3 regions of the Kitasatospora sp. NPDC051853 genome follow, and region 1 is predicted to be linked to each of the others. Evidence: riboswitches for the same ligand, from Rfam matches in the RefSeq annotation. Region 1 holds a riboswitch; each other region holds the start of a gene.
What was found. A riboswitch is a leader RNA that binds a small molecule or an ion and turns the genes downstream of it on or off. The one in region 1 is predicted to bind S-adenosylmethionine.
Positions count from the first base shown of each region.

Region 2: linked by a shared signal. The riboswitch ahead of thrC (threonine synthase) and the one ahead of ACIA8O_RS01890 (IclR family transcriptional regulator) in region 1 are both predicted to bind S-adenosylmethionine.
Region 3: linked by a shared signal. The riboswitch ahead of ACIA8O_RS06090 (aminotransferase class V-fold PLP-dependent enzyme) and the one ahead of ACIA8O_RS01890 (IclR family transcriptional regulator) in region 1 are both predicted to bind S-adenosylmethionine.

Region 1 is NZ_JBITBY010000001.1:425,445-435,562, forward strand. Features, by position in the region: gene ACIA8O_RS01880 (DUF4011 domain-containing protein) at 1-5,450, opposite strand, end outside; gene ACIA8O_RS01885 (cholesterol oxidase substrate-binding domain-containing protein) at 5,637-7,487, opposite strand; SAM riboswitch class I at 7,608-7,750, shown strand; gene ACIA8O_RS01890 (IclR family transcriptional regulator) at 7,944-8,657, shown strand; gene ACIA8O_RS01895 (S1 family peptidase) at 8,947-9,843, shown strand; gene ACIA8O_RS01900 (phytoene/squalene synthase family protein) at 9,928-10,118, opposite strand, start outside.
Region 2 is NZ_JBITBY010000008.1:80,852-90,969, reverse strand. Features, by position in the region: gene ACIA8O_RS23115 (MoaD/ThiS family protein) at 222-500, opposite strand; gene thrC (threonine synthase) at 533-1,813, opposite strand; SAM riboswitch class I at 1,831-1,968, opposite strand; gene ACIA8O_RS23105 (glucosyl-3-phosphoglycerate synthase) at 2,146-3,126, shown strand; gene ACIA8O_RS23100 (trehalose-6-phosphate synthase) at 3,267-4,742, shown strand; gene ACIA8O_RS23095 (hypothetical protein) at 4,804-6,750, opposite strand; gene ACIA8O_RS23090 (ABC transporter substrate-binding protein) at 6,917-8,269, shown strand; gene ACIA8O_RS23085 (carbohydrate ABC transporter permease) at 8,266-9,117, shown strand; gene ACIA8O_RS23080 (carbohydrate ABC transporter permease) at 9,114-9,950, shown strand; gene ACIA8O_RS23075 (glycoside hydrolase family 36 protein) at 9,947-10,118, shown strand, end outside.
Region 3 is NZ_JBITBY010000002.1:284,415-294,532, forward strand. Features, by position in the region: gene ACIA8O_RS06070 (NYN domain-containing protein) at 1-679, opposite strand, end outside; gene ACIA8O_RS06075 (hypothetical protein) at 913-1,176, opposite strand; gene ACIA8O_RS06080 (rhomboid family intramembrane serine protease) at 1,359-2,156, shown strand; gene ACIA8O_RS06085 (Lrp/AsnC family transcriptional regulator) at 2,153-2,431, shown strand; gene ACIA8O_RS06090 (aminotransferase class V-fold PLP-dependent enzyme) at 2,594-3,955, opposite strand; SAM riboswitch class IV at 4,009-4,126, opposite strand; gene trpD (anthranilate phosphoribosyltransferase) at 4,239-5,270, opposite strand; gene ACIA8O_RS06100 (hypothetical protein) at 5,458-5,877, opposite strand; gene ACIA8O_RS06105 (heme-copper oxidase subunit III) at 6,316-6,936, shown strand; gene ACIA8O_RS06110 (c-type cytochrome) at 7,081-7,890, shown strand; gene ACIA8O_RS06115 (Rieske 2Fe-2S domain-containing protein) at 7,887-8,954, shown strand; gene ACIA8O_RS06120 (cytochrome bc complex cytochrome b subunit) at 8,951-10,118, shown strand, end outside.

The sequences.
Region 1 (10,118 bases):
TCGTACTCGACGGAGTCACCGGACGAGCGGCTGGTGAGAGCTCTACCCAAGGCGGTGAACGGGCTGAGATGGACGGTCTCTTCGTCGAAGGTCCGTCCTGAGGTGATCTCGTACTCCATGGCCTCGTCGTCGCCGTCGAACTGCAAGGTGACCAGGCGTCCTGGACTGACGATGCCGACTGCGGCCGAGCGGTCGCCGGTGAGGTAGGCCCTCAGGACGGTGGCGCGGGCTTCCAGATCGGACCGCTGTTCCCGGTCCCGTCGGGACTGATCCGCCCGGGTACGGGGCCCGGAGCGGTGGTCGGTCGACGTCGGCTCGGCCAGTGCAGCGCGGATCTGGGTCAGTTCGTGTGTGATCCGCTGCCGGGCAGGTCCCGACAACTCCTCCTCGTCGGGACGAGAGAGCGGGGCAACTGTCCGACCGGAGGATGCAGTTGCCTCGGGAACTGCTGACGGGAGAACGGGCTCGGGCCTTTGCACGGGTTGTTCGTCGACGGCCTGGAAGACCTTGTCCGGTGATGCCGGGAGGCCCACCTCGCGCTCGACGGCCGCCCTGAGTCGGGCCTCAGCACCCGGTCGGTTGCGGTACCAGTCCGTGCCCCAGATCCGGTGGAGTCTCCAGCCCAGCCCGGAGAGGACCGACTCCCGGAGGCGGTCACGGTCCCTGGCCACCTTCGAGGAGTGGTACATCGCACCGTCGCACTCGATGCCCAGGGCGTACCGTCCCGGTCTCCGGGGATCGCGTATGCCCAGGTCGATCCGGTACCCGGCGACGCCGACCTGTGGACGTACGGAGTAGCCCCAGCTCCGCAGCACGTCCAGGACCGATTCCTCGAACGGGCTCTCTGCGTCGTCGTCGTCCGTTTCGCGTTCTTGGGCAAGGACGGCCGGACCGTGCTTGGCGTACTTCAGGTAACGCGCGAAGTAGCGGGAACTGTCACTGCCGGACTCGGGGAGCTCGTCGGGATCGAACGAGGCGACGACCTCGACCCGGTAGCGGGCTCGGGTCACCGCGACGTTGAGCCGGCGCCAACCTCCCGCCTGGATCATCGGGCCGAACCTCCGCGAGATTTTGCCGCGCTCGTCCGGGCCGTAGCCGACCGACATGATGATGACATCGCGTTCGTCACCTTGGACCGTTTCGAGGTTCTTGATGAAGAAGCCGTCCAGACGGTCCTCGGAGAACTGGTCATCGAGATCGGGCCGACCACGCCTCGCGTTGTCCACGGCCTCCCGGATCGCGTCCGCCTGCGCCTGGGAGAGGGCGATCACGCCGAGCGACCGGCCTGGGCGGGTGTCGAAGTGCTTGATCACCAACTGAGCGACCTGCCGGGCCTCCAGCGGATTGTTCCGCGGGCCGGTTGCGCCACCGTGGTACCGCCCGTCCACGGCCCGCACGAAGGCCACGCCCACGTCGGGGCTGTCTGCCAGTGCGCCCGGGAAGGTCGTCATCGACCGGTCGTAGAATTCGTGGTTGCTGAACGCGATCAGGTGCTCGTGCCGACTGCGGTAGTGCCAACGCAACGTCAGGTTCTTGAGCATCCCGCTTCCCTTGGCCAGGGTGAGCAGTGACTCGTAACTGGTCGGCTTGTCGTCCGCGTCGCCGGGCGCCGCGTCGTCCTCCTCATCATCCTCGCCCGCGCTGAAGAAGGCGGTCGGGGGGAGCTGCTTCTCGTCACCCGCGACGATCAGGGAGCGGCCGCGGTAGACACAGTTGATGGCGTCCTGCGGCAGGACCTGGGAGGCCTCGTCGAAGATGACGACATCGAACATGAAGTCGGGCGGGAGCAGCCGGCTGACCATCAGCGGGCTCATCATGAAGCACGGCTTGAGGAGTCGGACGGCGCTGTCGGCTTCACTGAGCAGGGTGCGGACCGGCTTGTGGCGGCTCCTCTTGCGTCCCTCGGTGTTCAGCAGTCTGGTGCCTTTGTCCCGGAGCGCACCGGGGCGGCGGCTCTCGCAGGCACGTGCCACCTGAACCCGCGCACCCTCGAGCAGGAGCTGGTCGACCTTCCGGAACTCCGTCACCCGGTCGTCACGGTCTTGGGACCGGGTCCACAGCAACCGGCTGTCGTTCTCGATGATGCGGTCCGCCCAGGAACGGAGAACCGCCTTCTCGACCACGGAAGGGAAGCTGTCCTGCTCCACCTGCACCTTGACGGCTCGTCCGACCAGATCGCCGAGGTGGTGACCGTCGAGGACCCGACGTCCGCGCAGGTACGCCGCCCATTCGTCCGGCCCACCGCGATCGGAGCCGAGCTGGGCGAGCAGGCTTTCGGCGGACGCCAAGTCCTGTTCCAACACGGCTCGGAGCTGCCCTGCCCGTTCGGTCGTGAAGAGCCCGGTCAGCTGGGTGGTCGCACTTGACCAGCCCTCGACGGCCTCTTCCAAGTCGGTGTCCCGCCGTGCTCCGTGGAGCGAGTGCAGGCTCTCGGCGGGGAAGACCTGATGACCGATGAGGCCGCAGGCCGTGCGCATGTCGGCCACCCAGGCGAGGGCCACCCGGAGTGCATCGCGGTCGGTGTCGCGTCCTCGGTACAGCTCGCCGAGCAGTTGCCGGTCCTGATCGGCAGGCGTGCTGAAGTTCTCGTCGGCCACCACGGCCTCCGTGACGAGGACGAGGGCGTCCAGCGCCTTTCGGAGCGTCCAGTCAGCGCGTCCGGACGCCTCTTCGATGGCGTGCAGCACGTCCCGTGCAGCGTAGAGCAGCGGCAGCTGGCCACGGCTCCACTGCGCGGCCTCGGTGATCGGTTCATCCTCCAGGGTGTACGGAGCGCCGATGGCGGGGGGAGTGACCAGAGCTTGCCGCCACGCGGTGAGGATCTCCGCCGCCTGCGCGGCAGCAGTGCGTGCGGCGTCGCGAGGAGTGCCGCCGTGTGCCAGTTCTCCACGCAGCGCCTCGGGATCCGTCACCTGCGGTGCGAGGTCCAGGATTCTGCTCGCCTGATCGAGCAGGTCGGCGGCGGAGTCGAAGTCGGTTTCCTCGGACAGCCACAGGTGAGCGAGTGCCGGGCCTTCGCGTCTGGCCATTTGAGCCAGAGTCCGGTGGGCCCTCTGCCAGGCGACTGCGTCCGGAAGTGCGGCGATCACGGTCCTGGAGCATTTGCCCTCACCGGGGAGCAGGGTGCGGACGAGACGACTGTCGACACGGCGGGCGGAGGAGAACCGACCGGGCAAGGTCTGGTGAACGGTGGCGAATCGCTGTGCGACCTCCTCCAACGCCTCTTCGGCCAACACGGCTTCGGTGAACACCTGTTGGGCCTTGGACCTGGTGGTTCGAAGCTCGGCGACAGCGTCGGACAGCCGGGGGAGGGCACTCCGGGCAGCGGTGAGACCATCCGCGGTGAGCCAGCGGGCGGGTGGCTTGTCCTCCGGCGGCAGTGCGGAGAACTCGGCCAACCGGGATATCCGGAGAGCATCCCTGCAGGTGGCGGGAGCCGGAACCCCGTACATCCGGGCGGCTCCGGTGGCGAGCTTCCCGGCGCGATCCAGGGCGTCGGCATCGGCTGACAGTTGAGTGATGAGCGCTTTCGCCTGGTCCACTGTCAGGGAGTCGAGCTCCAGCACGGGAGGCAGGGAGGCCGAGGCTGCGGACCAGTCGGTCGCCGCCGCCAGGGCACTTGTCTCCGCAAGTGCGCTCCAGCGTAGGCCGAGCACGGTCACCACGTTCTGCTCGGCGACGGCAGCACGGTTGTGCCTTGCGATGAACGAGCCGATTCTGGAGCCCAGTTCGGAGTGGTCCAGGCCCAGCCAAGCGACCGGAAGTGCAGGACGCTGCTCACCGGTGCGCAGCACCTCGGCGAGCCGAGCAGCGTCATGGAGACCCTCCCAGCCCATCGCGTCCACCAGCTCCGAGTACGGCTCGAGGGTCCGACGGATGTTGTCGAGTTCCTCCAGAGCCCTGTCCAGCGCCTCGAGTTCGCCACGGGCTCCGGTCAGCTCTCGCCAGAGGAAGGCATCGCCTTCAAGCGCCGGGCGCCAAGCGCGGGCGATCCAGCCGGCTGCCTCGGTGATCTGGTGCAGCAGCTCCTCGGTCAGGTCGCCGGCGACGAAGGCCGGGCCCGGCCGGAGGGAGTAGACGTGTTCCAGGAGGGAAATGCTGCCCAGGACCGTGTGGAGGGACCTGCCCAGACCGGCCCGGGGCTCGTTCATGGCCGCGGCGTAGCCCGACAGCTCCTCACGGAGGCCCTTTGCCGTGGAGCGCTCGTTGGTGCCGGCCCTGGGGAACGAGCGCGGTGGGGCATCGAGCGCCCTTCCGAGCTCCTGCGCGACCTGCTTCCGGCCCATGGTGTTGCTGTGCAGAGCGAGGACGTAGTCGTCGAGGCCGACGTCCTTGAGCCGATTGCGCACGACGTCCAGGGCTGCCGCTTTCTCGCTGACGAACAGGACGGTTCGGCCCTGGTCGAGCAGACCGGCGATGATGTTGGTGATCGTCTGGCTCTTGCCGGTGCCGGGAGGCCCGTCCATGACGAAGCTCCGGCCCTCGATGGCTGCGGCCACGCACTGGCGTTGCGAAGAGTCGGAGTCCAGGACGAGCGGAGCCTGCTCGGGCGGCTGAAGCTGGTCGATCCGGTCGAGCGGTAGCGGTTCGAAGTCGAAGGTACCGGCAGCCAGGTTCGAAGCCCCGCCCAGACCGACGGCTCGGACCAGATGACTCTTCAGAATGCGGGCCCGGTTGTCCTTGAGATCGCGGTACATCGCCTCTTTGCTGGAATTGAAGGCATCGAGTACCACCCGGTCGTGGACTGCCCAGCCCTTACGCTGCGAGGCCTTCAGACGGGCTTGGTCGAGCAGCGCGGGAACATCGGAGAGGTCGACCTGCTCAGGGCTCGGCCAGTCGAGCCCGAGTTCCTCCATCTTGATGGCGAGGGCGGGATTGAAGACCACCTCCTCGTCGGTGTTGAGCTCCAGCAGGTAGGAGTCGCCCTTCCACCGGCGGAGTGTCACCGGCGCCAGGATCAGCGGAGACCTGACGCTCTCAGCCGATGGAGCCGGATGCCACTCCAGGAAGCCGATGCCGAGGTGCAGCACCCACAGGCCGTAGTCGTTGAACTTCTCCTTCGCCACCGTTGCCAGCCTTCGGAGGTGACGGTCCTGTTCTGCCTGGGTGGCCTTCGAGGTGACGAGCGAAAGGCGTTGGGAGTTTCGCCCGGTACCACTGCGAGACACCGGGGTGTCGATCGGCCGACTGCCGACGAGTGTCCCCACAGGCAGCGGCGACGGTTTGTCGAGCTGCACGGGCAGCAGTGACGGGGCGTCACCGGAATCGGCCGCCGATTCCCGTACCTGGGCGAAAACGCACCCCGCAGAGAGACTGCCGAGGATTGCGGACAGGCCGGGAGCCGTTATGTCCATGCCGGCCTGGGTCTTGGTACGGCGGTAACTCACCAGCCGGTTGCGGAAACCGAGATCGATGAGGGCCTTCTGCCAGTGATCGAGCAGTGCCTCCAACGGGTCGGCACCGCGTCGGTTACCGGGGCGTCGGTCTTCCAAACCGGACAACTCCGTTCCTTCATCCACGGGAAGCGCGAGGCGCGCTGCACGAGCCTAGTGCGGTCGTGTGTGGCCGACGGCGTTCGTGTCCGATCCGAAACCTGACGCTCCGTTAGGCGCGACGGAGCGTCAGGACGGGGCGATTCAGTGCGTCCGCAGCAGGGCGTCCAGGAAGGGGTTGCCGAAGACGCGGTGGGGGTCGAGGCGGTCGAGGGTGGTGACGGCTTCGTCCCAGCCGGGGGTGCCGGGGGAGCGGAGGGAGGCGGGGACGGTGGTGGTGAGGAGGGTGGGGTCGGCCCAGGCGGCGGTGTCGGTGTAGGCCCAGCCCTTGGACCACTCGACGCGGAGGCCGGCGCGGGTGCCGTCGAAGAGGGTGAGCAGGGCCTGTTCGAGGTCGCGGCAGAAGCGGTGGAGGCCGGGGGTGCCGGGGAGGGTGAGGATGTCGAGCCAGAGGGCGGTGTCCCGGTCGGGGTGGGCGGGGTCGGGGCGCAGGGCCGAGAGCAGGGCGGGGCGGGCGCCGGGGATGCCGGTGGCGGCGGGGTCGTCGAGGCCGGTGACGCGGATCTCGACGGCGCCGTTGACGGGGTACTCGCCGCGCTGTCGGTACTCCGTCAGCAGGCGTTCGTAGGTGGTGGTGAAGGCGTTGACCGCCCACTGGAGGTCGGCCCGGCGCAGGTGGACCGCGTAGCCGTTGGCGGTGACCCGCAGCGTGGTCGGCCGGACGTACTGCAGGAGGGTCCGGGAGGGGCCCCAGAGGTCGGAGCGCAGGCCGTCGGCGAGCAGGTGGGTGAGCAGGTCGCCGGTGAGCAGGGAGCGCAGCAGGCCGCTGGAGAGCAGGACGTCGGTCAGGTCCCCGGTGAGCCCGATCTTGGTGATGAGGTACTGGAGCTGGCCGAAGACCGGTGCCAACTCCGGTGTGCCGGAGACCAGTTGGCCGGCCAGTTCGGCGACCGGCTTCGGGATGTTGTCCGAGAAGGGGTAGTTGTACGGCTCGGTGACCGAGCGGGCGGCGAACGGCCGGCCGGGGGTGACCCGCCAGGTCTTGAGCCAGGGGTACGCGGTGAAGGCGTACCAGATCGCCTCGGCCCGGCCGTCCCGGTCGACGAAGGAGGCGAAGGTCCGGGCGCCCGTCGTGCCCGGGGCGGCGAAGAGCTCGGAGGCCGGGACGTCGACCCGGCTGACGCAGCGCAGCGGCCGGTCGGCGCCGACCCGGAGCACCGCCTCGGTGAGGAAGGCCCGGCCGAGCTGGACCAGCAGCGCGCCGGCCTCCGCCTCGGTGCGGTCGAACTCGCGCAGCACGTACCGGCCCGAGGACTCCTCCCAGACCACGGCGGTGAGCGAGACCACCTGGTTGGAGAGCGAGCCGTAGCCGTGGCCGGCGGGCGGGGTCTCGCCGGCGGCCGGGACGGCGGTGCCGTGGCCGCCGATGGCGAGCACGCCGCCGACGGTGAGGTCGCCGGGGGCGGGGCAGGCGGTGACGCCGAGGCCCTGCTCGGCGAGGCGGGCCAGCAGGTCCTCCATCGCGGCGCCGGTCTGCACCCGGACGGTCGGGGCGCCCGCGACCTGGGTGCCGGTCAGGGTGATCGCGGTGAGGTGGCGGGTGGTGTCGAGCAGCAGGACGCGGGCCGAGGACGGGGTGCCCGGGGCGACGGTGAGCGGGGCCCAGCCGTGCCGGTGGCCCTGCGGCCGAAGCCGCCAGCCGTTGGCGCGGGCCCAGTCGGCGAGCTCGGCGACCTGCTGGGGGGTGGCGGGTTCGCAGACCCAGAGCGGGTCGGTGCGGACCTCCCCGGCCCAGTTCTCGAACACCCGCTGGTACGGGACCAGCCCGCCGGGGAGGCCGGTGGGGGCCGTGCCGACGGCTCGCGCGCTGTCCGGCCCGACGGTGCCGCGCAGCAGCCAGGCCGCCCCGGCCGTGCCGAGGGCCGCGGCGAGCGTCTGACGGCGCGTCAGTCCGTGCTTCCCGTGCTGTTGTTGCCCTGCTCGTTGGTCTGTCACGCGGCGACGCTACCAATGTGGATCACCCGGCGGGCCGGTTTCGGCCCCCGGTGGGGCGGTTCCGGACGAGGTGGGGGGAGGTTGGTCACGGCGCCGCCACGACTTGATATGGTTCCTCGCGAATCATCCAGAGGGGTGGAGGGACCGGCCCTACGAAGCCCCGGCAACTCCCCGTTCGACCCGGCGTCCGAAGTACGCGCCGTGCCGTGCGGGAGCAGTGCCAACTCCGGCCTGTCGCCACTGTGGCGCGGGAAAGATGAGGAGACACGGTGCTCTCTGTGCTGTCCTTCGCCCGGGCGCTTCCCGCCCCGGCGCTTTCGCGTACCCGTTTCGTGTCCGGCGCAGGCATTCGGCCCACTTCTGCGGCCTTCCCTCGCTGACCACCCCCGGCTCCCCGCACGGAGCCCCCGCGGGCGGACCCACCCGCCGTCCGCGGATCTGAGACGGAGTACACCCATGGAAACCATCAGCGGCGTCGGCGTCCTCGACAAGGTCACCTCGATCCTCGGCACCCTGGAGGCCGGCCCGACCACCCTGGCCGGGCTGGTCGCCGCCACCGGCCTGGCCCGGCCGACCGCGCACCGGCTGGCCGTCGCGCTGGAGCAGCACCGGCTGGTCGCGCGCGACATCGAGGGCCGGTTCACCCTCGGCGCCCGGATCGGCGAACTGTCGGCGGCGGCCGGTGAGGACCGCCTGCTGGCGGCGGCCGGGCCGGTGCTGGCACAGCTGCGCGACGTCACCGGGGAGAGCGCCCAGCTCTACCGGCGCCAGGGCGAGATGCGGATCTGCGTGGCCGCCGCCGAACGGCTCTCCGGCCTGCGCGACACCGTCCCGGTCGGGGTCACCCTCCCGATGCGGGTCGGGGCCGCGGCCCAGATCCTGCTGGCCTGGGAGGAGCCGGAGCGGCTGCACCGGGGCCTCCAGGGCGCCAGCTTCACCGCCACCGCGCTGAGCGGGGTGCGGCGGCGCGGCTGGGCGCAGGCCGTCGGGGAGCGCGAGCTCGGGGTCGCCTCGGTCTCCGCGCCGGTGCGCGGCCCGTCCAACCGGGTGGTGGCGGCCGTCACCGTCTCCGGCCCGATCGAGCGGCTCAGCCGCCACCCGGGTGCCCGGCTGGCGCAGGCCGTGGTGGAGGCGGCCGACCGTCTGACGGAGGCCGTCCGGCAGGCCTGAGCAGTGACCCCGGCCTTGAGCAGTGCCCCCCGCCCTGGGCAGTGACCCTCGTCCCGGGCAGTGATCTGCGGGGTCGTCAAGGCGATCGGACGGACTGTCAGCGGACTTCCAGGTTCGGGTCGGGAGTCTTGTGCGGGGTCGGGACGCTGCTGATACTTCCGGTCAGCGCCTGTCAGGAGCAGATCAGCCGTGGCCGTTCACCGAACGGCCGCGGACGTCTGCGTGCGGCCTGACTGCGCCTCACGGCCCCCCAACCCTCAGGGGCCTCTCACTCCCAGGAGGAGAATCAGTGAGGATCGAGCGCACCACCCCCCACGGCCGTACCGGCGGTCTCCGTACCCGGATGCTCACCGCGGCCGTCGCCCTGCTGTCCGCCGCGGCCGCCACCGCGGCCGCCGTGCCGGCCGCGGCCGCGTCGCCCGTCCAGTCCTTCGGCCCGGCCAGGCTCGCCGCGGTGGGCGAGGCCGTGCTCGGCGCCGATGTCGGCGGCACCGCCTGGTACGTCGACGCGGCGGCCGACCGCGTGGTCGTGACGGCCGACAGCACCGTCTCCCCGGCCGCCCTGGCCAGGATCAGGAAGGCCGCGGGCACCGACGGCGGATCGCTCAGGATCGAGCGCGCCCCCGGCGTCTTCAAGCCCCTGCTCGCGGCCGGGGATGCCATCTACGGCGCGGGGTACCGCTGTTCGCTCGGCTTCAACGTGGTGAGCGGCGGCAGCTACTACTTCCTGACGGCCGGTCACTGCGGGAACGTGGTGAAGACCTGGTACACCAGCTCCGCGCAGAGCACCCTGATCGGGGCCACGGCCAACTCCAGCTTCCCGGGCAACGACTACGCGCTGGTCCGCTACGACAACGGCTCGCTGAGCCACTCCGGCGGGTTCTCCTCCGCGCCGAACGCCTACGTCGGCGAGTCGGTCAAGCGCACCGGTTCGACCACCGGCACCCACGGCGGCACCGTCACCGGGCTGAACGCCACCGTGCACTACTCCGGCGGCGGCACCGTCAAGGGGATGATCCAGACCAACGTCTGCGCCGAGCCCGGCGACTCGGGTGGCCCGCTGTACGACGGGACCAAGGCGCTCGGCATCACCTCGGGCGGCAGCGGCGACTGCCGCACCGGCGGCACGACCTTCTTCCAGCCGGTGAACGAGGCGCTCGCGAAGTACGGGGTCAACGTCTACTGACGGTCCCCGATCCGGCGGGCCGGGGGCGCGTGCCCCCGGCCTGCTCGGCCGTACCCGAGCCCGTTCAGTTGCCCACGGGCCCGCTCAGCCGCCCGCGGCGCCGCGCACCCGGCGGGCCCGGAGGTACTCGCGCGCCAGCAGGCGGAGCGCGGCGCCCTTCGGCGGTCCGGCCGGGCGGCGGAGCAGGGCCGGGAGGTCGGCCCGGGCGGCGCGGGAGGTCAGAGCATCCAGGGCGACCATGCAGCGGACCATCGGCCGGTGCGCGGGCGGGGCGA
Region 2 (10,118 bases), on a different contig from region 1:
CGCGACCGCCCCACGTCTCAACGGACGGACGGGCCCTGCGTGCACGACCCAGCCGTACCGCCGGGCCGGATTCGAAACATCCGATCCGAATCCGCACTCTACCGTCTGCCACCTGACGGAATTTCACCGCGGCGCGCGGCGGGCCGCCACCGAATGACCGGAATCATTCGTTCCGGTCGCGGTGGCGGCCCGTCGATTGCGCCCGTCGGCCGTCTGCCGGTTCAGCAGCCCCCGGCCACGGCCGGAATGATCGAGATGCTGGTGCCGTCCTTGATCTCGGTCTCCAGGCCCTCGGCGAAGCGCACGTCGTCGTCGTTCACGTAGACGTTCACGAAGCGGCGCAGCTTGCCGGCGTCGTCCAGCACCCGGGCGGCGATGCCGGCGTGGTTGGCGTCCAGGTCGGCGATCACGGCAGCCAGGGTGGCGCCCTCGGCGGTCACCTCGGCGGCGCCGCCGGTGTAGGTGCGCAGGATGGTCGGGATGCGGACGGTAGCGCTCATGGGGGTACTCCTAAACCAGTGCTGAGGGGGGATCAGGCGGAGGCCAGGCCCGCGGCCCGGAAGGACTCCAGGGTCGGGCGGATGGTGGCGGTCAGACCGGCGTCGGCGACGGCGTCCAGGGTCTTCAGGCCGTCACCGGTGTTGATCGCCACGGTCTCCTTGGCCGGGTCGAGCTGCCCGGTCTCCACCAGCTTCTTCAGCACGCCGATGGTCACGCCGCCCGCGGTCTCGGCGAAGATGCCCTCGGTGCGGGCCAGCAGCTTGATGGCCTCGACCACCTCGGCGTCGGTGACGTCCTCGACCGCGCCGCCGGTGCGGCGGGCGATGTCCAGCACGTACGGGCCGTCGGCCGGGTTGCCGATCGCCAGCGACTTGGCGATGGTGTCCGGCTTGACCGGCTTGATCACGTCACGGCCGGCCTTGAACGCGGCGGAGACCGGGGAGCAGCCCTCGGCCTGGGCGCCGAAGATCTTGTAGGGCTTGTCCTCGACCAGGCCGAGCTTGATCAGCTCCTGCAGGCCCTTGTCGATCTTGGTGAGCTGGGAGCCCGAGGCGATCGGGATGACGATCTGCTCCGGCAGGCGCCAGCCGAGCTGCTCGCAGATCTCGTACGCCAGGGTCTTGGAGCCCTCGCCGTAGTACGGACGGAGGTTGACGTTGACGAAGCCCCAGCCCTCGCCGGCCGGGTCGCCGATCAGCTCGGAGCAGAAGCGGTTCACGTCGTCGTAGTTGCCCTCGATGCCGACCAGCTCGCCGCCGTAGACACCGGCCATCACGACCTTGCCCTGCTCCAGGTCGTGCGGGATGAAGACGCAGGACTTGAAGCCGGCCCGGGCGGCCGCGGCGCCCACCGCACCGGCCAGGTTGCCGGTGGAGGAGCAGGACAGGGTGGTGAAGTTGAAGGCGCGCGCCGCCTCGATGGCGCAGGCCACCACGCGGTCCTTGAAGGAGTGGGTCGGGTTGCCCGAGTCGTCCTTGACGTGCAGCTGGGCGGTGAAGCCGAGCTCGCGGCCGAGGTTGTCGGCCTTCACCAGCGGGGTCCAGCCCGGGTTCAGGTTGGGCTTGGAGGCCACGTCGGCCGGGACGGGCAGCAGCGGGGCGTAGCGCCAGATGGAGGCCGGGCCGGCTTCGATCCTCTTGCGCAGCTCCTCGGCGTCCGCGGAGCCGAAGTCGTAGGCGATCTCCAGCGGGCCGAAGCACTCCAGGCAGGCGAAGCTGGGGCCGAGCGGGAACTTGGTACCGCACTCGCGACAGGACAGCTGGTCGGCGGGGCCGAGGTCGACGGCGGGTGCGGCGGAAACAGCGGTAGCCATGGTGGCGGAGGCCTCTCTCCTCATCTTCCCCGTGACGCGGTCGCGCCACAGGCCGGAATTGGCACCTGTCCCGCCGTGGCCGCAGATGGGCCTGACCGCGCGAGAAGGTTGCCGGGACGTCAACGGGCCGTTCCCTCAGTCCCTCTGGATGAGCTCTGTGAAGTTGTGGTCCTGCGCTCCGGCCGACCCCGACGTGCGAAGGTCTGACCGCAGTACGAAGACTGTATCCGAAGGCGCCGGAGCGGGAACCGGCCGTCCGAGGTACGAGATGCGAAGCGCGAGGAGACGAGACAGTGCCCGAGCAGCCCCAGCCGTCCGACCCTGCCGAGGAGTTGCTGCCGGAGGTGTCCGACTGGCTGCGCCGGCGCTCCTGGACCGCGGCCGAGCGGCCGTTGGAGGCACTGCTGACCGCCAAGCGGGCGGCGGGCCCGGCCGGGACGATCAGCGTGGTGCTGCCCGCCCTGGACGAGGAGTCGACGGTCGGCGGCATCGTCCGGGTGATCCGCCGCGAGCTGATGGAGCGTCTGCCGCTGGTGGACGAGCTGGTGGTGCTGGACTCCGGCTCGGCCGACGGGACGGCCCGGATCGCGGCGGAGGCCGGCGCCCGGGTGGTGCACCGGGACGAGGTGCTGCCCCGGCTGCCCGCGGTGGCCGGCAAGGGCGAGGTGCTCTGGCGCTCGCTGCTGGCCACCTCCGGGGAGATCGTCTGCTTCGTGGACGCGGACCTGCGCGAGTTCGACCCGGCCTTCGTCTCCGGGATCGTCGGGCCGCTGCTCACCGACCCGTCCATCCACCTGGTGAAGGCGATGTACGACCGCCCGCTGGAGACGGACGGTGCGGTGGTACCGGCCGGCGGCGGCCGGGTCACCGAGCTGGTGGCGCGGCCGCTGCTGAACCTGCACTGGCCCCAACTGGCGGGATTCGTCCAGCCGTTGGGCGGCGAGTACGCGGCCCGCCGGTCGCTGCTGGAGCGGCTGCCGTTCCCCACCGGCTACGGGGTGGAGCTCGGCCTGCTGGTGGACGCGCTGGAGCTGGCCGGGCTGGACGCGCTGGCCCAGGTGGACGTCGGGGTGCGGCACCACCGGCACCAGGACGGCCAGGCGCTCGGGCGGATGGCGGCGACCATCTACCGCACCGCGCTGGAGCGGCTGGACCGGACCGGCCGGCTGAAGAGCGGTCAGGACCTGGTGCGCCCGCTGCTCACCCAGTTCACCCGGGACCCGGCCGGCCGGGAGTTCACCGCCCACACCCATCCGGTCGGTGCGCTGGAGCGGCCGCCGATGGTGACCGTGCCGGAGTACCACCGACGGTGAGCCCTGGGGGCTGTCTTCTTGGTGGGGCCGGGCGGCCGCCGCCGGGGCACGCCCATCCGACCCCACCGAGAAGACAGCCCCCGCGTGCGCCCCGTGTGCCGACTGGTTTGCCCCCCGGGGTGCGAGGCAAGGTTGGTGACATGGCCGATCTCGCGACCGAACGTTCGAATCAGACCGGGGCCGCCCCCATCCTGGTGGCCTCCAACCGGGGGCCGGTGTCCTTCACCGCCGAGGACGACGGTTCGCTGACCCTGCGCAGAGGCGGCGGCGGGCTGGTCTCCGGGCTCTCCGCGATCGACGACCCGTCCGCCGTCTGGGTCTGCGCCGCCCTCTCCGAGGCCGACCGCACCGCCGCCCGCCAGGCCCCCGACGGCCGGCTCGACCTGGCCGGGCACGAGGTCGGCGGGCAGGCCGTGCGGATGCTCGACATCGACCCCGGCACCTTCGCCCGGGCCTACAACGGGGTGGCCAACTCCACCCTCTGGTTCGTCCACCACCTGCTGTACGAGACCCCGGTGGCACCGGTCTTCGACGACCGCTTCCGCCGCGAGTGGGACTCCTACCAGGCCTACAACACCGCCTTCGCCGAGGCGCTGGCGGCCGAGGCCGCGCCGGGCGCCGCGGTTCTGGTGCAGGACTACCACCTCTCACTGGCCCCCGCCCTGCTCCGCGAGCTGCGACCCGACCTGAGGATCGGTCACTTCTCGCACACCCCGTGGGCCCCGCCCGAGTACTACCGGATGCTGCCCGACGACGTGGCGGCCGACGTGCTCGCCGGCATCCTCGGCGCCGACCGGGCGGGCTTCCTCACCCGGCGCTGGGCGCTGGCCTTCGCCGACTGCTGCGAGGCGGTGCTGGGCGCCGTCGTGGACCGCGGGGCGCTCACCGTCACCCACGCGGGGCGGACCACCGCGCTGGGCGTGCACGGGCTGGGCGCGGACGCCGACTTCCTCCGCGAGCGGGCCCACCGGCCGGACGTGGACGCCCGGTTGGCCACCCTGCGGGAAGCGGTGGGCGAGCGCCGCACCATCGTCCGGGTGGACCGCACCGAGCTCAGCAAGAACATCGTCCGCGGCCTGCTGGCCTACCGGCACCTGCTGCGCACCCGCCCCGAGTGGCAGGACCGGGTGGTGCACGTGGCCTTCGCCTACCCCTCCCGGCACGACCTGCCGGAGTACCGGGAGTACACCGCCGCCGTGCAGCGGATCGCCCAGGAGATCAACGACGAGTTCGGGACGGCGAGTTGGCAGCCGCTGATCCTGCACGTCAACGACGACTTCCCGCGCTCGCTGGCCGCCTACCGGCTGGCCGACGTGGCCCTGGTCAACCCGATCCGGGACGGGATGAACCTGGTCGCCAAGGAGGTCCCGGTGGTCTCCGACGCGGGCTGCGCCCTGGTGCTCTCCCGGGAGGCCGGCGCCCACGCCGAACTGGCCGAGGACTCGGTGGTGGTGAACCCCTACGACGTGATCGCCACCGCCGAGGCGCTGCACCGCGCCCTCACCATGCCGGAGGCCGAACGGGCCGACCGCACCAAGCGCCTGGCCGCCGCGGCCACCGCGCTGCCGCCGCAGCAGTGGTTCCTGGACCAGCTGCACGCGCTGCGGGGCGAGTGACGGGGGCGGGTGACCGGTCCGGGCCGGTGGGGGGCTGATCCCCACCGGCCCGGACGGTCCGTCAGACCGCGACCGAGACCGTCTGCCCCGCCGCCACCTTGACGGTGAGGTAGGTGTAGGTGACCCCGTGCTCGACCTTGGTCTGCGCCTGGCGCGCCACGCCGTCCACGGTCAGCGTCGGGTGGCTGCCGACGAAGCGGGCCTCCCAGGTGTAGGCGCGGCCGGTGGAGTGGTTGGTCAAGGTGGAGCGGCCGGCCCCGTCCTGGCGCAGGCCGATCCGGTCCTTGCCGACCGGGATGTCGTCCACCTGGAGCCAGTCCATCCCGGCGGGCAGCCCTGACCGGGTGGTGAGCCTGCGGTTCGGTGCGTCCGGCTCCAGGCCGAGCAGGCCGGAGACGGTCTGGCCGACCAGGGTGAAGGAGACCTCGGGGTAGTCGCCGTTCGGGCCCTGCGAGGCGTTCACGTGCTGGACGGCGCGCTGGTCGTAGACGTGGCGCATCCACTTCCACGCCTCGTCGTTGCGGTTGTTGGCGAAGAAGGTGTCCGGCAGGTAGGTGAACGCCTCGATGTTGGACGGCCCGTGCGGGCCGGCCGCCTGACGGTCGATGAAGTCCAGGTAGGCCTCGTTGCGCGGGCCGGCCTCGATGATCCGCTTCATCGGCATGAACCAGCTGTTCTCCAGCCCCCAGCCCTTGAACGCGGTGCCGTCCAGCGAGTACGCCCGGACCATGTCCGCGCCCGAACCGGTGCCGCTCCACTCGGAGTTGAAGTACTGCTTGAGGGCGGTCGCCTGCTGCTCCGCCTTGGCCGCGAGCTCGGCGTCGCCCTTGCCCCGGGCCAGCGCGGCCAGGCCCAGGTACGCCTGGTACTGGGCGGCGATGCCGTCGCCGGCCTCGGCCAGCTTCTCGTCGCCCTGCTCGTTGTAGCTGGCGGTGCCGGAGAAGATGCCCTTCCCGGTGCCCTCGGCGACGGCCACCGCGCCGTTCGGCTTCGCCTGGTTGTGCAGGGCGACGAACTCTTCGGTGGTGTGCCGGTAGAAGTCCCAGAACACCTCGTCCTCGACGTAGGCCTTGTCACCGCTCCAGCGGTAGGCCTGGGCGGCCTTCTCCACCAGCTCGAACGGGGCGGGCACCTCGCGGACGAACAGGTCGGGGCGGCGGTAGTCGATGCTCAGGTAGGTGCCGGTGTCGAAGTTGTGCGCCCAGACCGGGTAGTACTTGTGCGCCTCGGTCGCGGAGGCGGCGAAGGAGCGCAGCATGGTGCGGTTCTCGGCGGTCAGGCCGAGCACCTGGGCGCCGACCACCTGGTGGGCCGTGTCCCGGGAGTAGTAGCCGCTGCGGTTGGCGTAGCCGGCCCAGTAGGACGGGCCGTAGGTGGCGGTGCCGGTGCCGAAGCGGTTGTTCTCGTCGACGTTCACCGGGCCGGTCGAACCGGCCAGCAGCACCCAGGAGTTGGCCTTGCGCTTGGCCCAGTCGAACATCTCCACGACCCGCGGGTCGGAGGAGGTGGCGACCGGGTCGGCGGGGGCTGCCGGGGAGATCATCACGTCGTCGACGTTGAGCCAGGCGTCGCCGGACTCGAAGGCGATCTCCAGCCTGTCGCCCCGCTTCACCTCGATCCGGCTGACGGTGTGCCGGGAGTACTCGGTGCGGGCCGGGATGCCGGCCGCGCCGGCCTCGGCGCCGTTGACCTTCACGGCGAACCGGCCGTTCGGGCCGCCGGTGGCGATCCAGGCCGAGACGTCGTAGCGGCCGTCCACCGGGGCGGTCAGCGTCTGGCTGATCCGGTAGCCGGGGCCGCCGTCCAGGTAGGCCAACCTGGCGCCGCCGTGCGGGTAGTTGGTGGCCACCCCGGCTCCGGACGTGAAGTCCCAACCCCTGGTGCCGAGTTCGAAACCGGGGTTGACCACGGTCGGCACCTTGGCGGTGGCGGTGGCGGCCTCGGCCTGCGGGGCCAGTGGTGTCAGCAGTGCGAGAGCAGTGAGCAGCGGCAGTCGTGCGCGTCGCATCAGGTCTCCAGGTCTCCGTTGACGGTGCAGCGAAGCTAACAGCCCGCACCATCGCTTTCAATCCTCTTGCACGACAGCGGAGAAAGTTTTCATCACGCCATTGCAAGTGTGCTGGCCGCGTTGCTAACGTCCAGCCGTCACCCACCCTCGGAAGGCAGGACACACCATGGACCTCGACAGACGCGGACTGCTCAGACTCGGCGGCGCCCTCACCGTCGGCGCGGGGCTGACCGGCCTCACCACCGCGTGCTCCGGCACCGGCACCGGCACCGACGCCAAGGGCGGCGGCGCGGGCGACGCCAAGAAGGGCGAGATCTCGGTCTGGAGCTGGCAGGGCCCCGCCGCCCAGCTCAAGGCGCTCCTGCCGGCGTTCAACGCGGTCTACCCGGACATCAAGGTCACCGTCCAGGACATCGGCAACCCGGCCATCTGGGACAAGATCACCACCGGCATGGCGGCCGGCGGCGCCGGCCTGGCCGACGTCCTGCACATCGGCGTGGACTACCTGCCCAGCTACGTCGAGAAGTTCCCGAACGGCCTGGCCGACCTCGGCCCGCTCGGCGCCACCAAGTACCAGAACGCCTTCGCCGCCGGCCTGTGGGAGACCGTCGCCCCCAAGGGCCGGGTCAACGCCCTGCCGTGGGAGGCCAACTCGGGCGGCTTCTGGTACCGCGCCGACCTGTTCGAGCAGGCCGGGGTGGACGTCGAGGGGCTGCAGACCTGGGACGAGGTCATCGAGGCGGGCAAGAAGCTCAAGGAGAAGACCGGCAAGTACCTGCTGGGCATCGACAAGCCCGCCTCGCAGGCCGACGCCGCCAACTTCTTCCAGCTGCTGCTCCAGCTCCAGGGCGCCTTCTACTTCAACATGGACGGCGCGATCACGCTGGACTCGCCGCAGGCGGTCACCGCGATGACCATCATCAAGAAGCTGAACGACGCGGGCCTGGTCGCCGACCTGTCCGGCGGCTGGAGCGCGCTGGAGAACTCCATCAAGGACACCACCTCCGCCGTCCTGCCCTGGCCGACCTGGTTCGGCGGGATCATCGAGGGCCTGGTGCCGCAGGAAGCCGGCAAGTGGAAGGTCCGGCTCCCCCCGGCCGTCCGCCAGGGCGGCACCAACGCGGCCACCGTGAACTCGACCCACCTGGCCGTCTCCGGCTCCAGCAAGCAGCAGGCCGCCGCCTGGAGCTTCATCGAGTTCGTGCTGACCCGCCCGGCCTCCCAGGTCTCCATCTACAAGGGCAAGGGCATCGCCCCGGCCCTGATGGCCGCCTACGAGGACTCGGCCTTCCACACCCCGTCGCCGTTCTTCAGCGGCCAGAAGCAGGGCGAGATCTTCCTCAAGGCCCTGCAGACGCCGTCGCCGGCCACCAACTACTCGGCCGACTACGCCCGCGCGCTCAAGGTGGTGACGGACGCTCAGACCAAGGTCCTGCTCAAGGGTGCCGACCCGGCCGAGGTCCTGAAGCAGGCCGCCGACCAGCTCGCCCAGCAGACCGGGCGCAAGGTCGTTCGATGACCCCGGCGAGGCGGCGTGCGCTGCCGTACCTGTTCGTCCTCCCGGCGCTGCTGTTGTTCGCGGCTTTCAAGCTCTACCCGATCGCCGCCTCGTTCCGGCTCAGCCTGTACCGCTCCACCGGAGGCACCGAGACCTTCGCCGGCCTGGACAACTACACCAGGCTCATCGACGACCCGCTGTTCTGGACCTCCCTGAGCAACAGCGCGGTCATCCTGGCGATCCAGGTGCCGCTCATGCTGACCCTCGCGACCGGCCTCGCAGTGGCGCTCAACTCCTCGCTGCTGCGGGCCCGGTCCGTGTTCCGGCTGGGCTTCTTCCTGCCGATGATCACCGGCCTGGTGGCCTACGGGATCATCTTCTCCGTGCTGCTCAACCAGCAGTACGGCCTGGTCAACTGGCTGATCGGGACGGACGTCCCGTGGCTGACCGACCCGCTCTGGGCGAAGATCTCGCTCGGGCTGGCCCTGACCTGGCACTACACCGGTTACAACGCGGTCATCCTGCTGGCCCGCCTGCAGTCCGTCCCCGCCGAGCTGTACGACGCGGCGGCGGTGGACGGGGCGGGCGCCTGGAAGGCGTTCCGGCACGTGACCCTGCCCGGCCTCAAGCCGGCCCTGCTGCTGACCACGGTGCTCTCCACCATCGGCACGCTGCAGATCTTCGACGAGCCCTACGTCCTCACCGGCGGCGGGCCCGACAACGCGACCCTGACCATCGGCATGTACCTGTACCAGAACGCCTTCAAGTACTTCGACTTCGGCTACGCCTCGGCGATCGCGTACGCCCTCGCGCTGATCATCGGCGCCCTCGGCCTGATCCAGTTCAAGCTGCTGGGGGACAAGTCATGAGCACCCGCGTGAAGAACCGCACCGCCAAGTCGATCGGCCTGACCTGGTCGCTGGCCATCACCCTGGCCGCCGTCCTGGTGCCGTTCTACTGGCTGGTCATCGCCGCCACCCACAGCTCCAAGGAGATCTTCACCTCCCCGCCGCCGCTGCTGCCCGGCGGGCACCTCCTGGACAACCTGGGCTCACTCCAGGAGAAGGCCGACTTCGGCCGGGTGGTGCTCAACTCCCTCGGCATCGCGACCGTCTACACCCTGACCGCGGGCGTGATCTGCACCCTGGCCGGCTACGGCTTCGCCAAGTTCGACTTCAAGGGCAAGGAGGCGCTGTTCGGCCTCCTGATGCTGGGTCTGGTGATCCCGTCCCAGGTCACCCTGGTGCCGCTGTTCCGCCTGATGGCCGAGCTGACCTGGCTGGACACCTACCAGGCCGTCATCCTGCCCAACCTGGCGCTGCCGTTCGGCATCTTCCTGATGCGCCAGTCGATGAGCACCCTGCCGAACGAGCTGCTCGACTCCGGGCGGGTGGACGGCTGCGGCGAGCTGCGGCTGTTCCTGCGGGTGGCGCTGCCCCCGATGCGGCCCGCGCTGGCCGCGCTGGCCATCTTCCTCTTCCTCTTCCAGTGGAACGAGTTCATCTGGCCGCTCACGGTGCTGCGCAGCGAGAGCGCGCTCACCATCCCGGTCGCGCTCGCCTCGCTCCAGGGCGTGGACGACACCGACTACGGCGCCATCCTGGCCGGCACGGCCATCGCCGCGCTGCCGATGGCGGCGCTCTTCCTGGCACTCCAGAAGCACTTCGTCTCCGGACTCCTCGCAGGGGCGGTGAAGGAATGACCATCCATCAAGAGGCGGTCACCACCGCCGAGTTGGCTCCGGCCACGTTCGAGGCGCTGCTCGACCAGGTCTCGGTCGCGGTACCCGGCGGCCACTGGTCCAGCACCGAACTCCCCTCCGGGATCCGGATGGTGGCGGTCGGCTCGGCCGACGGCGGCCCCGTGGAAG
Region 3 (10,118 bases), on a different contig from region 1:
GCTCCGCCTGGGCCTTGCGCACCTCGGCCTGGGCCCGCCGGGTGTCGCTCTCCAGGCTCCGCACCTTCTTGCGCAGCGACTCCGCCTCGCGCCGGACGCCCTCGCCCTCGGCCCGCTGCCGGTCCAGCTCGGCCCGGCCCTGCGCGCGCGCCTCGGCCAACTCCTCCTGGAGCTTCTCCACCAGCCGCCCGGCCTCCGCGGCCGCGCCCTCGGCACCGGCCCGCTCGGCCTGCTCCCCGGCCTCCGCCACCAACGCGGCCCAGCCGGCCGGGCGGACCAGGTAGGCGGCGGCCGCCACGTCCATCGGATCGGCCGCGCCCGGCACGCTGCCGGACTCCAGGGCCTTCACCAGATCCGGCTGCCCCAGCCGCAGACGATCGGCTATCCGCTGCCGGAAGGCGGGCTCCGCCTCCAGCGCGGCGGCCAGCGCGGTGCCCGCGTACTTGGCCCGGCGGGCGGGGGTGAACTTGGCGTACTGCCGCAGCGAGGACGGGAGTTCACCGGCCGGGAGACCGCCGAGGGCGTCGGCGGCGATGCCCACCACGCGGTGGCGGACGCCCTCCGGGAGCGGGCGGCCGAGCTGCTCGGCCGGCTGCTCGTCGGCGGACTCCTCGGCGGCGGGCTGCTCGTGGGCAGGTGCTTCGGCGGCGGGGTCCTCGGTGCTGGGGTGCCCGCTCACGGTGTTCCGGGGCGCGGCGGCCGCAGGGGCCGGCTCCGCCGGGGGTCGCTGCCCCTGCGGTTCGGCTGTCCCCCTGGCTGCGTCCACCACGTCCTCGGCTCCGATCCTGCTGCGCGGGGTCCGCACGGCCGGTTGCCGCTGCCCTCAAACACACCGCTCTCTGCAATTGTCGCGGGTACCGTGCCCCGGCCCGAACCGCGCCACACTCCGGGCCGGCCGGGGCACCCCGCGACTCAGGAGTCCTGCTGCTCCGCGGCGGCGTCCTCCGCACCCGGACGGGCCACCAGTTCGACCTGGTCGACCGCGTTGCACCAGCGGCAGCGGACCGACTCCACGGTCTCGGCGAGCACCTCGGTCTCCTCCACCTTGGACTCGCCGGCCAGGTCGAAGTGGAGGAACTCCACCGTGCGGGCGGAGCGGGTCACGTCGAAGCGGGTCAGGTTGCCGCAGAGCGTGCAGCGCCAGCGGGTCTCGGCGGTGGGGAGCGCGATGGTCATGTGCCAAGTCCTCTCGTTGGTGCCGCACGATCGGCGGTCACCCAGGGTCCGGGGGGCCAAGCCTATTGCCTGGCAGGGTGCCGGCGGACCGCCCGTCCGCGATCCGGTCGGACGGCTTCCGGGTCCCCCACATGCAGCAGGCCCGGGTGTGCCCGGCGGGGTACGGAGGAATGCCTGCACCCATGGCCACCCCCGTCCTGGACCCGCCCGGCACCCGCGACCTCCGGCCGCCGGAACGGCCCCCCGTGGTCACCTGGACGCTGATCGGGCTCAGCCTGCTGGTCCTGCTGGTCTCCCCCAGCTCCGGCCTCAACCCCCGCTACGGCAGCGGCCCGGCCCGGGTCTGCGCCGAACAGCGCTACGAGCAGCGCTGGGGTGCCGTCCCCGCCGAGCTGCTGGCGAACCGTCCGCTGACGCAGGACCAGCTCCGGCGGCTGCCACCCGCCCTGGCGGACTGTCCGCCGCTGGTGCCGACGCCGCACAAGCTGCCGCTGCTCTCGGCCCTGACCGCGCTCTTCGTGCACGCCGGGTGGGCGCACCTGCTGGGCAACCTGCTCTTCCTCTTCGTCTTCGGTCCGGGGGTGGAGCAGCGGTTCGGGCGGGTCCGCTTCCTGCTGGGGTACCTGACGGTCGGTCACCTCGCCACCTACGGCTGGGCACTCGCCCAGGCCGGCGGCCCCGAGTCGGTGCGGGCCCTGGTCGGGGCCTCGGGGGCGATCGCCGGGGTGCTCGGCGCCTACCTGCGGCTGTACCCGAGGGCCCGGGTCACCACGCTGGTGCCGGCGCTGCTCTTCCTGCCGCTGCGGTTCCCGGCCTGGCTGGTGCTCGGGCTCTGGTTCCTGCTCCAGTGGCTCTCGGTCCGCCAGGAGGGGACGGGGGTCGCCTACGCGGTCCACGTCATCGGTTTCGCCGCCGGGTACCTGGGCACCTGGGCGGCCGTTACGCTGGCCCGGAACCAACGGACAGGAGCTTCAGAGTGATCACCGCGATCGTGCTCATCAGGACCAGCGTCGACCGGATCCCCGAGATCGCCGAGGAGATCGCGGCCATCGAGGGCGTCAGCGAGGTCTACTCCGTGACCGGCGGCTACGACCTCGTCGCCATGGTCCGGGTCCGCCACCACGACGACCTCGCCGCCGTCATCCCGGCCCGCGTCAACAAGATCCCCGGCGTCGAGCACACCGAGACCCAGATCGCCTTCCGCACCTACTCCAAGCACGACCTCGAAGCCGCCTTCGCCCTCGGCCTCGACTAGGGCGCGCCCTCGGGGCCGTAGGCCCCAGGGGCGCGAGGAACTGCGCGAATCGGAAGGCGGCCCACCTGCAACTGAGGGCACGTCAGCCGGTTGCACGTGCTGCCGTTCCCCCGCGCGCAGTTCCCCGCGCCCCTGGGGTGCTGCCCTGCCGGGCGTCCTGCCTCAGCCGCGACGGGAGTCGGCGACGCAGCGGCCGCCCTCGTTGCGGTAGGTCCAGGCCGCCCCGTCGGAGACGAGCTCCCGGACGGCCGCCAGGAAGCGGTCCAGGTGCTCGTCCGGGGTGCCGGCGCCGAAGGAGACGCGGATGGCGTTGAGGCTGCGCTCGCCCGGCAGCGACGGCTCGGGGGCGCCGCACTCGGAGGGCGCGGCCTCCTCGCCGCCGAGCAGGGTCCGCACCAGCGGGTGCGCGCAGAACAGGCCGTCGCGGACGCCGATGCCGTACTCCGCGGACAGCGCGGCGGAGAAGTGCGAGCTGTTCCAGCCCTGCACCACGAAGGAGAGCACGCCCACCCGCGCGGCGTCCTCGCCGAACAGGCTGAGCACCCGGACCTCGGGGATCCCGGCCAGACCGGCCTTCAGACGGGCGATCAGCTCCTGCTCGCGGGCCTCCAGCGCGTCGAAGCCGGCCTCGGTCAGGGCCCGGCAGGCGGAGGCGATGGCGTAGGCGCCGATCACGTTCGGGGAGCCGGCCTCGTGGCGGGCCGGGCCGGTCTGCCACTCGACGGCGACGGAGCCGTCCGCCTCGCGGGCGACGGTGCGGCTGGCGCCGCCGCCGGCCAGGTACGGCTCGGCCGCGTCCAGCCAGTCGGCGCGCCCGGCCAGGACGCCGGCGCCGAAGGGGGCGTAGAGCTTGTGGCCGGAGAAGGCGATCCAGTCGACGTCCAGCTCGCGGACCGAGACCCGGTGGTGCGGGGCCAGCTGGGCGGCGTCCAGGACTACCCGGGCGCCGTGGCGGTGGGCGACCTCGGTGAGTTCGGCGATCGGCCAGAGCTCGCCGGTGACGTTGGAGGCGCCGGTGACGCAGAGCAGGCGGTGCTCGGCGGGCTGCCGGCGGAGGGCCAGTTCGAAGGCCTCGACCGCCTCGGCGTGCGAGCCGGGGGCGCGCAGGTAGGTGACCTTCAGGCCGTTGTGCGCCCAGGGCAGCAGCGAGGCGTGGTGCTCGGTCTCGAAGGCGAAGACCTCGGTGCCGGCCGGGACGGCGGAGGCCAGCAGGTTGAGCGAGTCGGTGGTGGCGCGGGTGAAGACCACCTGGTCGCCCTCGCGCAGGTCGAGGAACTCCTCGACGGTGCGGCGGCTCTGCTCGAACAGGTCGGTGGAGAGCTGGGAGAGGTAGCCGGCGCCGCGGTGCACCGAGCCGTAGTACGGGGCGTAGGCGGCGACGTCGTCCCAGACCCGCTGGAGGGCCGGGGAGCTGGCCGCGTAGTCGAGGGCGGCGTAGGTGACCTTCTCGCCGGAGGCCAGCGGGACCTGGACGTCGTGGCCGAGGACGGGGAGCGGGGCGCAGGTGAAGGTGGCGACGGACATGGGGGTGCACTCCTCTGAAGGTCCGGGACCTCGGGGTGCAGCTGTGCCGCCGACGTCCGCGCTTGCGCTGCGGACGGATCGCCGCAGTGCCCGGTCCTCACCCAGGGCACCCCGCCACGGACGGAGGGTTGCCGGACAGCAAGCTGGGGCTTGTCGCTGTCACTCATGACCTGTCGTGAACTCTAGAGCGGCTTCCGAGGAGTGGTCAAACAGGCTTCCACTATCTGGACGCACCCGGACGTGCGGAAGGCCCGGGCCGTGGCCCGGGCCTCCAACTCACCCGTCAGGAACGGACGGTGGCGTCCGCCCAGTTCTTCAGCAGGGTCTCCGCGGCACCCGAGTCGATGGCCTCGGCGGCCCGGGCCATCCCGGCCTTCAGCTGCTCCGCGAGCGGGGCGTCGGTGAGGTCCAGGGCGGTCAGGGCGGCGGCGGAGTTGAGCAGCACCGCGTCCCGGACCGGGCCGTGCTCGCCCGCCAGCAGGCGGCGGACCACCGCCGCATTGAAGGCCGGGTCGCCACCGCGCAGCGCCTCGATGCCGACCAGCTCGATGCCGACCTCGCGCGGGTCGAAGGTGGTCTCGGTGACCTGACCGTCCTTCACCGTCCAGACGTGCGAGGTGGTGGAGATGGTCAGCTCGTCCAGGCCGTCGTCACCCCGGAAGACCAGCGCGCTGGCGCCGCGGCGGGCCAGCACGCCGGCGATCAGCCCGGCGAGGCGGGTGTCGAAGCAGCCGATCGCGTGAGCGGTCACCCGGGCCGGGTTGGTCAGCGGGCCGAGGATGTTGAAGGCGGTCGGCACCCCGAGGTCACGGCGGGCCGGGGCCGCGTGCCGCATCGCGGGGTGGAAGACCGGGGCCGGGCAGAAGGTCAGGCCGACCTCCTCGGCGATCTCGGCCACCCGGTACGGCGGGACCTCCGGGCTGACGCCGAGCTGCTCCAGCACGTCGGTGGCGCCGCTCGCGGAGGAGGCGGCGCGGTTGCCGTGCTTCACCACCTTGGCGCCGGCGGCCGCGGCCACGATGGCCGACATGGTGGAGATGTTCACCGTCTTGGCGCGGTCGCCGCCGGTGCCGACGATGTCCACCGCCGGTCCGGGGATCGTGAGTTGGACGGCGTGGGCGTACATCGAGTCGACCAGGCCGGCGATCTCGTCGACGGTCTCGCCCTTGGCGCGGAGCGCCACCACGAAGCCGGCCACCTGGACCGGGGTGGCCTCGCCGCTCATGATCCGGTCCATGGCCCAGGCGGCGTCGGCCTGGGTGAGGTTCTCACCGGCGAGCAGTGCGCTCAACAGGTCGGGCCAGGTGCGGGCCATGGCTTGCTCCAGTTCTTCGTACGTGACGTGGACTGGAGCCAGCCTAGCGAGGTGCCGACCGCTGATGCGGTGTTGTTCTTCCCTGTGAGACGGCCGCCGTGGGGTTGACGGGACGTCAGTGCCGGAGCGGGCGTCGCGAGTGGTTGGTCGCGCAGTTCCCCGCGCCCCTGCTAGCCCGCTGCGCGGGCTACGCGGGGGTGCGCCGGGCGACCCGGGCCCGCAGCAGGGTGGCGGCGGACTCGGCGAAGGGGACCGGGTCGACGGGGTGGGCGATGGCGGCGTCGGCGCGGGACCAGGCGGCGAGCCAGGAGTCCTGGGGGCGGCCGATGAGGACGAGGACCGGCGGGCAGCCGTAGATCTCGTCCTTGATCTGGCGGGCCACGCCGAGGCCGCCGGCCGGGACGGCCTCGCCGTCGAGGACGCAGAGGTCGATGCCGCCCTTCTCCAGGGCGCGCAGGACGGCCGGCACCGTCGCGCACTCGTGGACCTCGACCTCGGGGAGGTCGGCGGCGGGGCGGCGGCCGAGGGCAAGGGTGACCTGCTCGCGGGTGTTGCGATCGTCGCTGTAGACGAGCACGGTGAGCGTCTCGTCCGTCGTGTGCGCCATGGGCCCTGCTCCCGGTGCTCGTCCTCTTATATGGGTGGTACGCGCGCGTCGGCTCGACCGGGCCCGGATGTGATCCGGACCACGTTCACTTCCGGATGCTACTCCGGCGCACCGTCCGTGGTGAGCCCCTCGCACGATCTCGCCGGGACGAGCCTCCCGACGGCTCACCCGCTCGGGCGACGGAACGTCACCCGGTGGGCCGAGTCCACCCGGACGGCGGAGGGAGCGGGCGCCCCTAGCCGACGGACCGTCAGGAGGCCGGGAGCGACACGCGGGGCGAACGGGTGTCGGCGCCTTCCGATGAACCATCAGAAAACGGACACCGGGCCGGTGGAGGGGCTCTCCGACGCCCCGTCGGCTGCCATCGGGGCATACCGCACGCACCGGACACTCCGAGGTGGACCCCCCGGCGTGAAGACGGAATAAGGGACCGACATAATGTCCGTCGTGGCGACAGCAACAGCAACAGAAACCGGACACGCGCACGGAGCGGTCAACAGGCCGAACCTCGTCAGCGTCGGAACCATCGTCTGGCTGAGCTCGGAGCTGATGTTCTTCGCGGCCCTGTTCGCGATGTACTTCACCCTCCGCTCGGTCAAGGGCGCAGAGTTCTGGAGCGAGAAGGCTCACGCACTGAACGTGCCCTTCTCCTCGGTGAACACCACGATCCTGGTGCTCTCCTCCCTCACCTGCCAGCTCGGCGTCTTCGCCGCCGAGCGCGGTGACGTGAAGAAGCTCCGCTCGTGGTTCGTCATCACCTTCGTGATGGGCGCGATCTTCATCGGCGGTCAGATCTTCGAGTACACCGAGCTGGTCAAGAAGGACGGCCTCTCGCTGTCCTCGGACCCGTACGGCACGGTGTTCTACCTGACCACCGGCTTCCACGGCCTTCACGTGACGGGTGGTCTGATCGCGTTCCTGCTGGTCCTGGCACGGACGTACGCAGCCAAGCGGTTCACGCACGAGCAGGCCACCGCCGCGATCGTGGTGTCGTACTACTGGCACTTCGTCGACGTCGTGTGGATCGGCCTGTTCGCGACCATCTACCTGATCAAGTAACCAGCTAGATCAGGTCGCTGGCCGCCGGCCGGAGCCGACTGACCGCACCGACCGACCGCGCGCGGCCCCGCAGCACCCGAGCAGAACGGGCCGCGCGGGGCACGCCCATCCAGCCGACCAGATCCTGACCCCGGGGTTAAATCCGTGAAAAAGCTCTCAGCACGACGGCGCCACCCACTGGCGGCGCTGCTCGTCCTAATCTTCGCCCTGGCGGCAACCGGGGGACTGTACGCCGCGTTCGCGCCCGCCGAGAAGGCGCAGGCCGACACCTCGGCGCAGTCGCTCGCGATCGATGAGGGCAAGAAGCTCTTCGCCGTCGGCTGCTCCTCCTGCCACGGCCTCAACGGCGAGGGCACCTCGGACGGTCCGAGCCTGGTCGGCGTCGGCGCCGCCGCGGTCGACTTCCAGGTGGGCACCGGCCGCATGCCGGCCCAGCAGCCCGGTGCGCAGGTGCCGAAGAAGAAGGTCATCTACACCCAGCCCGAGATCGACCGGATGGCCGCCTTCGTGGCCTCGCTCGGCCCCGGCCCGGTCACCCCGGTCGAGGAGCAGTACACCTCCACCAACCCGGACGACGTCGCCAAGGGCGGCGAGCTGTTCCGGACCAACTGCGCCCAGTGCCACAACTTCGCCGGCCAGGGTGGTGCCCTGACGCGGGGTAAGTACGCCCCGTCGCTCGAAGGCGTGGAGGCCAAGCACATCTACGAGGCCATGCAGACCGGCCCGCAGAACATGCCCTCCTTCCCGGACAGCACCATGCCCGAGGAGCAGAAGAAGCAGATCGTGGCCTTCGTCCGCCACACCACCAACGACGAGCCCAACCCCGGCGGCCTGACCCTGGGCAGCCTCGGTCCGGTGACCGAGGGCCTGTTCGGCTGGATCTTCGGCCTCGGCACGCTCATCGCGGTCGCGATCTGGGTCGCCGCCCACACCACCAAGGCCAAGAAGTCATGAGCCACGACATGTCCAAGGACAACCTGCCGGAGTCGCACGACTCCCACGGCACCGCGGTCGCCACGCACGGCGACCCGTTCGCCGACCCGGGCCTGCCGGCCCACGAGCCGCGTCGCACCGACATCGACGAGCGGGCCGCCAAGCGGGCCGAGCGCCAGGTCGCGATGCTGTTCATCCTGTCGATGCTGTCGACCATCGGGTTCATCGCGTCCTTCGTGATCTTCCCGATCGACAAGATCGTCTACATCTTCCCGATCGGTCACGTCAGCGCGCTGAACTTCGCGCTCGGCCTGACCCTCGGCGTCGCGCTGTTCTGCATCGGTGCGGGTGCGGTCCACTGGGCCCGCACCCTGATGTCGGACCACGAGATCCCGGCCGAGCGCCACCCGATCGAGGCCTCCGACGAGGTCCGCGCCGACGTCATCGAGCAGTTCAAGACGGGTGCCGCCGAGTCCGGCTTCGGCCGTCGCAAGCTGCTCCGCAACACCCTGATCGGTTCGATGGCCCTGGTGCCGCTCTCCGGCGTGGTGCTGCTGCGCGACCTCGGGCCGCTGCCCGAGGACAAGCTGGAGCACACCGGCTGGCGCGAGGCCACCAAGGCCAAGCCGCTCCAGCTGATCAACATGAACACCAACGAGCCGATGAAGCCCGAGGACGTCATCGTCGGCTCGCTCACCTTCGCGAAGCCGGAAGGCCTCGAGGAGGACGACCACGACTTCCAGGTCCAGATCGCCAAGGACGCGCTGATGCTCGTCCGGATCGCCCCCGGCGACCTCAAGGACGAGAAGTCGAAGGAGAAGGGCTTCGAGGGCATCCTCGCCTACTCGAAGATCTGCACCCACGTCGGCTGCCCGATCAGCCTGTACGAGCAGCAGACCCACCACGCGCTCTGCCCCTGCCACCAGTCGACCTTCGACCTGGCGGACGGCGCGCGCGTCATCTTCGGCCCGGCCGGCCACCCCCTGCCGCAGCTGAAGATCACCGTTGACGAAGCGGGCTACCTGGTCGCCACCGGCGACTTCGACGAGCCCGTCGGCCCGAGCTACTGGGAGCGCAGCCGATGAGCACGAGCAGCACCTCGGGTGCCGCCAAGCCGGCCAGCACCCGTGCCAAGCCCGCCAACAAGTACGAGGCGGCGGCGGACTGGGCCGACGGCCGGCTGGGCATCTACAGCCTGGCCAAGGCCAACCTGCGGAAGATCTTCCCGGACCACTGGTCCTTCATGCTGGGCGAGATCTGCCTCTACACCTTCATCATCATCATCCTGACGGGTGTCTACCTCACCCTGTTCTTCACCCCGAGCATGGGCGAGACCGTGTACCACGGCTCCTACGCCCCGCTGCAGGGGATCAGGATGTCCGAGGCCTACGCCTCGACCCTGGACATCTCCTTCGAGGTCCGCGGTGGTCTGCTGATCCGTCAGATCCACCACTGGGCCGCGCTGGTGTTCGTCGCCGCGATGCTCGTGCACATGATGCGCGTCTTCTTCACCGGCGCGTTCCGCAAGCCGCGCGAGGTCAACTGGGTCTTCGGCTTCCTCCTCCTGTTCCTGGGCATGTTCGACGGGTTCATGGGCTACTCGCTCCCCGACGACCTGCTCTCGGGCACCGGTATCCGGTTCATGGAGGGCGCCGTCCTGGCGGTGCCGCTGGTCGGCACCTACATCCAGATGTTCCTGTTCGGCGGCGAGTTCCCCGGCACCGACATCGTGCCGCGGTTCTTCACCATCCACGTCCTGCTGCTGCCGGGCATCATGCTCGGCCTGCTGGTCGCGCACCTGATCCTGGTCTTCTACCACAAGCACACCCAGTGGGCGGGCCCGGGCAAGACCGAGCAGAACGTCGTCGGCATGCCGCTGATGCCGGTCTACATGGCCAAGGCCGGTGGTTTCTTCTTCCTGGTCTTCGGCATCATCTCCGCCATCTCGGCGATCGCCACGATCAACCCGATCTGGGCGTACGGCCCGTACCGTCCGGACCAGGTGTCGACCGACGCCCAGCCCGACTGGTACATGGGCTTCTCCGAGGGCCTGATCCGCGTCATGCCGGGCTGGGAGATCGGCCTGTGGGGCCACACGCTGAACCTCGGCGTGTTCATCCCGCTGATGATCTTCCCGCTGGTCCTGGTCGCCATCGCCGTCTACCCGTTCATCGAGAGCTGGGTCACCGGTGACAAGCGCGAGCACCACATCCTGGACCGCCCGCGCAACGCTCCCGTCCGCACCGCCT